Regions from separate parts of the Mesorhizobium sp. M0296 genome, predicted to be linked through region 2. Evidence: riboswitches for the same ligand, from Rfam matches in the RefSeq annotation. Region 2 holds a riboswitch; each other region holds the start of a gene.

Region 1 (2,193 bases), on a different contig from region 2:
TCCGGCATTCGGCCTCGACATCATGGTCGGCCAGCATATGGTTGGTCAGCCACAGCGTCAGGCAGTCGATCAGCACCGGCTGGCCGTCAGGCAGCGCTCCGATCGCGCCGGCAAGGTCGAGCGGCGCATCGATGGTCGTCCAGCCGGCGCCGCGCCGCGAGCGGTGCAGCGCGATGCGCTGGCGCATCTCCTCGTCATAGGCTTGCGCGGTGGCAATATAGCTCCACGGCGCCGGACAGGCCGTTACCAGCCTCTCGGCATGCGCGCTCTTGCCGGAGCGCCCACCGCCGATGACCAGGGTCAGTGCCCCGGCAGCGCGGTCAGGCAAAGCTGTCGCGCAGGCTGGTCGCCGTGCCCGTGAAGCGTCCGCGCACCACGCCGACGACCGCGCCGAGCACCAGCCAGAACACCAGATTGGTCAGCGTCACCGCCACCAAGAACTGGTGGTGCAGGCCTTCCGGGATCGCCGTTTCGAAGCTATCGGGCTGCGGCGCGCCGACGATATGCGGCGCAACGATCAACGCCACGGCAAGAGCCACCAGCGGCAGCGATCTGCGGAAGACGATAAGGCCGAGACCGGCCGCTGTCGCCACCACTGTTGCCCACCACCATATCTGGCGTTGGACAAGGTCGGCCGCCGGCATCGCCGGCAGTTCCGGCGGCAGGCCGAGGCCCGGCGCCAGCGTGAACACGGCAAAGCCGGCAAGCCCCCAGAACACGCCCTGGCGCCAGTTGCCGATGCCGCCGGCGAATTCCGAAACCGCGACCAGGACCAGCGCGAAGCCGATGCCGGTGACGATATTGGCAACGACGCTGAAGGCGAAGCGTTCGAAACCGTCGGCCGGCGCCCAGCCTTCGCCTTCCGCCGGAGCCATTGCTTCAGCCGGTGCCGGCGCGGCGCTGCTCATAGCCGTCGTGCCCGCGGCGTTTTCGGCCGGTGCCGCAGGTGCCGCGGCATGGTCATGGCCGCCGCCGGCCTGTTCGTAGATTTCCGCCTTCAGGATGAGCGGCACCGTGGCATAGGCTTGCATGCAGGCGAGAGCCACGCCGGCCACAAGCCCTGCGATCGCCGCGATGAACACGACGTTGCGAAACAGTGTCATGATGTCAGCCCCTTGTCAGTGGCAGGGAAAGCCCATCGAATGGCGATAGTCGTGCGCGGCATTGTGGACCGCATCGATATGCGAGAAGCCGACAAAGCCCATGACGAAAATGCCGAGGAATGCAGCAAGCGCCAGCTGCATGAGACGCGACTGCGAGGAGGCGGAAGCGCCGAGCGAAACGGAAGCGGTATTCATGTCTTGTCCTTTCGCCCTCCACCCGAGGGCATAGAAGTCAGTTTCCTGTCGCCGGCAGGTCTCCTGGCTCGCGGATCAGCGCCCTTCCCCACCTTCCCGAAGGCGAACCTTCAGTGGCATATGGAGAGGACTACCGCACACAGTTGCGGGGGCAGCCGCGGCATTGGGCAAACAATTTCGCCCGCACCGCATTCCCTCTTGGTTCCAAACGGAACCGACGACATCAGCGACTATAGGCAGAATCGCCGCGCCCGGCAAACCAAATTCCGCCGGATCGTGTGGCGAATGCGCCGCCTCGCCAAGTTCGCAGACCGGCGCCGCGATTGACAATTTTCGCAGCCGGGTGTCGGCTGGCGGTGGGGAGGAAGCCGGCATGCAACCCAGCCCGAACAAGCGATCCCTACAACGGCCTGACGCGGCCCGAGCCGACGCTGCCGTCAAACAGCCTATTGGGACATCGCAGCCTATCAGCGCGATCTCGAGGCCATCTGGTATCGCAACTGGCTGCTCGTCTGCCGCGACGCGAAGCGCTCGCCGATCCGGCCGCGGATATCGACAACATTGTCGCCTTCGGTACCCAGGTGCTGGAGGAGGATGCTGATATCTGCGAGGTCAACCAGATGGGCCTGCGCTCGATGCGCCACAAGGCCGGCGTGCTGATGCCCGAGGAATACGACTTGCACCGCTTCCACAGCTGGGTGCGCGAGCGCCATGCGGCGCTCGCACATCAAAGCGATTTGGGCAGATAGCGCCAGGTGACGAAGCCGCAGGCCGCCGCCAGCAGGCCGAGTGTCGCGAAAACCGCGCCCAGGCCGAAGAACGCCAGCACGCCGGCCAAAAGCTTTCCGGCTCTGGCCTAAAGCAGCTCTGATGCCGACCGGCGCCAACACGACGC
Region 2 (2,193 bases):
CACTACCGCATCGAGATCTACACGCCGGCCGAAAAGCGCCGGTATGGCTATTATGTGCTGCCATTCCTGCTCGGCGACAGCATCGTCGGGCGCGTTGACCTCAGGGCCGACCGCCCGGCCGGCGTACTGCGCGTCCATGCCGCCTATGCGGAGCCCGGCGCCTCGCTGCAAACCGCAGCCGAACTCTTCGAGGAATTGAAGCAGATGCAGGGCTGGCTCGGGCTTGAGCGCATCGAGGTGACAGCTGCCGGCGACCTTGGCCAGCCGCTAGCGGATGTTGCCGCCGTAGGGTAGTGGGCAGTTTGAAATTTCGGAGATTTTCTACCTGCGCTTTGGCTAGCTCTACGCTATGATCGAGAAATGGCTACACCGGACAGGTCGCACGTAGAAATCGTTCAAAACGGAATATGGCATTTGAGCCCCGTCGAGGACGTCGCCGGAATGAACGGCGGCGTGCGATGCGCTTCATGCAAGCAGCTGGGTAAGGTGCACAGAGCATCGGTCAATGGCATGCGCGCACATTTCGAGCATCACCAAGCCAACCCGGAATGCGAACTCAGCTACCGCAGTCCTGCTAGCAAAGCAATACGATGGCCAAGCACCCCAAGCGCCCACGCGATCCCAACGAACTCGCACAGGCAAGCTTTGGGAGATCGGCGACATTGTGGCGTTGATCGCGGGGAAGGAAGCTGAAAATCCTATGGTGCGTGGCCCTTATGAAAAGCGTTATAACTATCCGCCGTCGAACTAAGTTTGTCCTCTTGGCGGTCCTCGTAGTTCTCGTATTTGCCGGCTATTCCGAGCGTTACAGGCTGGGTCAGCACCTATGCCGCAACTTCATAGATACCTGGATTGAAAGGAGCGGATACATATTGTGCTATCGCGCTCCATAGCGTGGCGCGGACTCACGTCGGAATTTCAAACTGATCCATTACCCGCCATAGACGTGCGTTGACACGACTACCCCCACAAGCCTAAATCCGTTCCAGACGGTCCCCTGCCCGCAACGGCAAGGGCCAAGAGGGAATGCGGTGCGAAATCTCGATTTCAAATCCGCGGCTGTCCCCGCAACTGTAAGCGACGAGCCAAGGCCGAAAACCACTGGGATGTTCCCGGGAAGGCGGCACCCAGGCGATGACCCGCGAGCCAGGAGACCTGCCGTCTAGGACATAAGAATCCGATCGCCTGGCGGGTTTTCCGGGCAAGGAGCCTGATTTGGAACGCGACAGCAGTTTTCCGGCTGAGACAGCGGATTTATTGTCCGGCCTTGGTGATTCCCCGGCCGGCGTTACCGTCATCGTCTGCTCGTCATGCCGTGACGAGACCGGTTCGGACGCTCATCCGCGCGCCGGCGAACTGCTCGCAGAGGACACGCGCCGCGCCGCTTCCAGCGAAAACATCAAAATCCGCACCGTCGAATGCCTCGGCAATTGCAAGCGCCGGCTCAGCGCGGCCATGCTGCGCGACGGCTGCTGGAGTTACGTCTTCGGTGATCTGACCACGACCAGCGGCGCCGATCTCGTCACCGGGGCAAAGCTGTTTGCCACCTCGACGGATGGGCTCATTCCTTGGCGCGGCCGTCCCGATTGCCTGAAGCGCGGCCTTGTTGCCCGCATCCCTCCCCTCGACCTTTTGAAGGACCTGACATGACCGCTGCCTCCCTTTCACGCGTTTCCTGCACCGTGGTCACCGGCTTTCTCGGCGCCGGCAAGACGACGTTGATCCGCCATTTGCTCGAAAACGCCAAAGGCAAGCGCCTGGCCATCATCGTCAACGAGTTCGGCGACATCGGCATCGACGGCGAGATTCTGAAGGGCTGCGCCATCGACACCTGCCCCGAGGAAAACATCGTCGAGCTGGCCAATGGTTGCATCTGCTGCACCGTCGCCGATGATTTCGTACCGGCGCTGGACCAGATCCTGTCGCTGACGCCGAGGGTCGACCACATCCTGATCGAGACATCCGGCCTCGCTTTGCCCAAGCCGCTGGTCCAGGCCTTCCAGTGGCCGTCGGTGAAAAGCCGCGTGACGGTGGACGGCGTCATTGCCGTGGTCGACGGACCGGCGCTGGCTGATGGCCGCGTAGCCAACGACATGGACGCCCTGCAGGCCCAGCGCGCGCAGGACGAGACGCTCGACCATGACGATCCGGTCGAGGAAGTGTTCGAAGACCAGCTCGCCTGCGCCGACCTGA
Region 3 (2,193 bases), on a different contig from region 2:
AACTTCTCGGTGTGATGACATCGTGGCGAAAAGCCCGGCTGCGAGATGGCACCAGACAATGGGCGTTGCTGCGTGACCTGGAAAAGCCCGAACTATGGACCGAGTGTTATCACGTGCCAACCTGGGTCGAATATGTTCGCCACAACAACAGGCAGACCCAGGATGACGCCGAAATCGTTGCGCGCCTGGAAGCGCTGCACCGTGGCGATTGCCCGCCCAAGACGCATTACAAGATCGAACGCCAAACCGTGCGCGTGCACGACGATTTGCCGCTCAGGCCTCACTCGGGACAGGACTTGAGCTGGCCCGATGGTTTGCGCGCGGTTACCTTGAGCCGGTGGCTGCGAACGAGCAGTTCGAGACGTCGGCCTCGATCCTCCGCAACACGGCGCTGCACCGGGCCTCGGGTGCTCCCCTCAAAATCGTTGTGTCGTGTCACCGAGGGCATTACGGCCAACCCGTTCCAAATGGGCAACAGCCTCGCCATTGAGTCGAATGTGGTCGCGAGCAGATCACCAAAGAGGCGGTCGGAACCTTGGAGCCGAAGTTCGATGCCGAGATGGCGTTCGCATGATGCGGCAAGCAGCACCACGGCCTTGCCGGTATGTTTGCCGCCGGCAGCCGACGAACTCCTATCCTCCTGGACCGCTGTGCGTCATTGCTTTGATTTACCGGCCGCTCAAGGCTTCCACAGTTTTCGCTTTCGAGGCGACTTTTGGGAACATACCAACGGAAATTTAACATAACGACATAAACATTTCTTTATGCGGCATTGACTAAGAAGCGAACTGCTGTAATTGTCTCCCGTGTCGTGGTTCTCCGTACGGCGCTGCCGCAGCGGAGCTAAGAGGGAAGCCGGTGCGATGCCGGCGCTGCCCCCGCAACTGTTAGCGGCAAGCCAACCCCACTCATGTCACTGAGGCGAATAGCCTTGGGAAGACGGGTAGAGGCTATGACCCCGCGAGCCAGGAGACCTGCCACGGCGAATTACGTCCACGGGCGGGGTGTCTCGGTGGCCGCTGCAGCCTGGCGTTCGTGCCGACCTGCTAGCGCCTTCCTTGTCACCGACGCCCCAACCATCGGGGTATGGCATGACTGTCTCTCAGCAAATTCCTGTAGCAACGCTCGGCGTGCCGCGCTTCGGTCGTCGGCGAGAACTGAAATTCGCGCTTGAAAGCTACTGGTCCGGAAAATCGTCCGCTGCCGACCTTCTCACGACGGCGAAGGCGCTCCGTGCCGCTAGCTGGGAGGAGCAGCGCGATCGCGGCGTGTCGAAAATCCCGTCGAACGACTTCTCGCTTTACGACCATGTGCTCGACACCGCAGCCATGGTCGGCGCCCTTCCGTCCCGTTACGCCTGGAATGGCGGCGAGATCCCACTCGACATCTACTTCGCCATGGCGCGCGGCAACCAAGGTCAGACGGAGGATTGCGGGCACGGTGGTCACCAGCATGCGGCTTATCGGCCTGGTGTAACCGCGATGGAAATGACCAAGTGGTTTGACACCAACTATCATTACATTGTGCCGGAACTAGACGATGATCAGACGCTCGCCCTTTCGTCGACGAAGCCGGTTGATTACTTCCTCGAGGCTAAAGCCCTGGGCATTCACACACGCCCAGTCATCCTTGGACCGGTCACCTTCCTCAAGCTGGCGAAATCGCCTGCCGAAGGCTTCGATCCCATCGCGCTCCTACCACGGCTTCTGCCCGTCTACGAGCAACTCCTGCGGAGCTTGAAGCTGTCGGGTGCCGATTGGGTGCAGATCGATGAGCCAGCGCTTGTCCTCGATCTGAACCCGAACGAACGAGCTGCGTTCGAATTCGCCTATGGCCACCTGTCAAAAGCCGCGCCCGAGTTGAAAATCATGCTGGCTACCTATTTCGGGCCCCTGGGAGACAATCTCGAAACCGCGGTTTCTCTGCCCCTGGCCGGGCTGCATATTGATCTCGTGCGCGCTCCCGAGCAGCTGGAAACGGTGGGTCGGCTCGCACCGAAGGATCTGGTGCTCTCGCTTGGCTTGATCGATGGCCGCAACGTCTGGCGTGCGAACCTGCCCGCCATTCTCGACCGCATCAAACCGATCGTCGCCGGCTGGCCCTTGGACCGCGTCGAGATCGCGCCTTCGTGCTCGATGCTGCATGTGCCGATCGACCTGCGCATGGAGACAGAACTCGACGCCGACATCAGGT

The links. A riboswitch is a leader RNA that binds a small molecule or an ion and turns the genes downstream of it on or off. The one in region 2 is predicted to bind cobalamin.
Region 1: linked by a shared signal. The riboswitch ahead of NKI97_RS12185 (CbtB domain-containing protein) and the one ahead of NKI97_RS29355 (DUF1636 family protein) in region 2 are both predicted to bind cobalamin.
Region 3: linked by a shared signal. The riboswitch ahead of metE (5-methyltetrahydropteroyltriglutamate--homocysteine S-methyltransferase) and the one ahead of NKI97_RS29355 (DUF1636 family protein) in region 2 are both predicted to bind cobalamin.

Annotation. Positions count from the first base shown of each region.
Region 1 covers NZ_JAMYRZ010000010.1:44,313-46,505, reverse strand. Annotated here, with positions in the region: gene cobU (bifunctional adenosylcobinamide kinase/adenosylcobinamide-phosphate guanylyltransferase) at 1-328, opposite strand, end outside; gene NKI97_RS12190 (CbtA family protein) at 321-1,103, opposite strand; gene NKI97_RS12185 (CbtB domain-containing protein) at 1,119-1,298, opposite strand; cobalamin riboswitch at 1,335-1,532, opposite strand; gene NKI97_RS12180 (SRPBCC family protein) at 1,622-2,047, shown strand.
Region 2 covers NZ_JAMYRZ010000043.1:15,969-18,161, reverse strand. Annotated here, with positions in the region: gene NKI97_RS29360 (winged helix-turn-helix domain-containing protein) at 1-294, shown strand, start outside; gene NKI97_RS35560 (hypothetical protein) at 361-693, shown strand; cobalamin riboswitch at 974-1,177, shown strand; gene NKI97_RS29355 (DUF1636 family protein) at 1,216-1,650, shown strand; gene cobW (cobalamin biosynthesis protein CobW) at 1,647-2,193, shown strand, end outside.
Region 3 covers NZ_JAMYRZ010000016.1:40,048-42,240, reverse strand. Annotated here, with positions in the region: partial or broken gene NKI97_RS17130 (MFS transporter) at 6-284, shown strand; cobalamin riboswitch at 796-996, shown strand; gene metE (5-methyltetrahydropteroyltriglutamate--homocysteine S-methyltransferase) at 1,092-2,193, shown strand, end outside.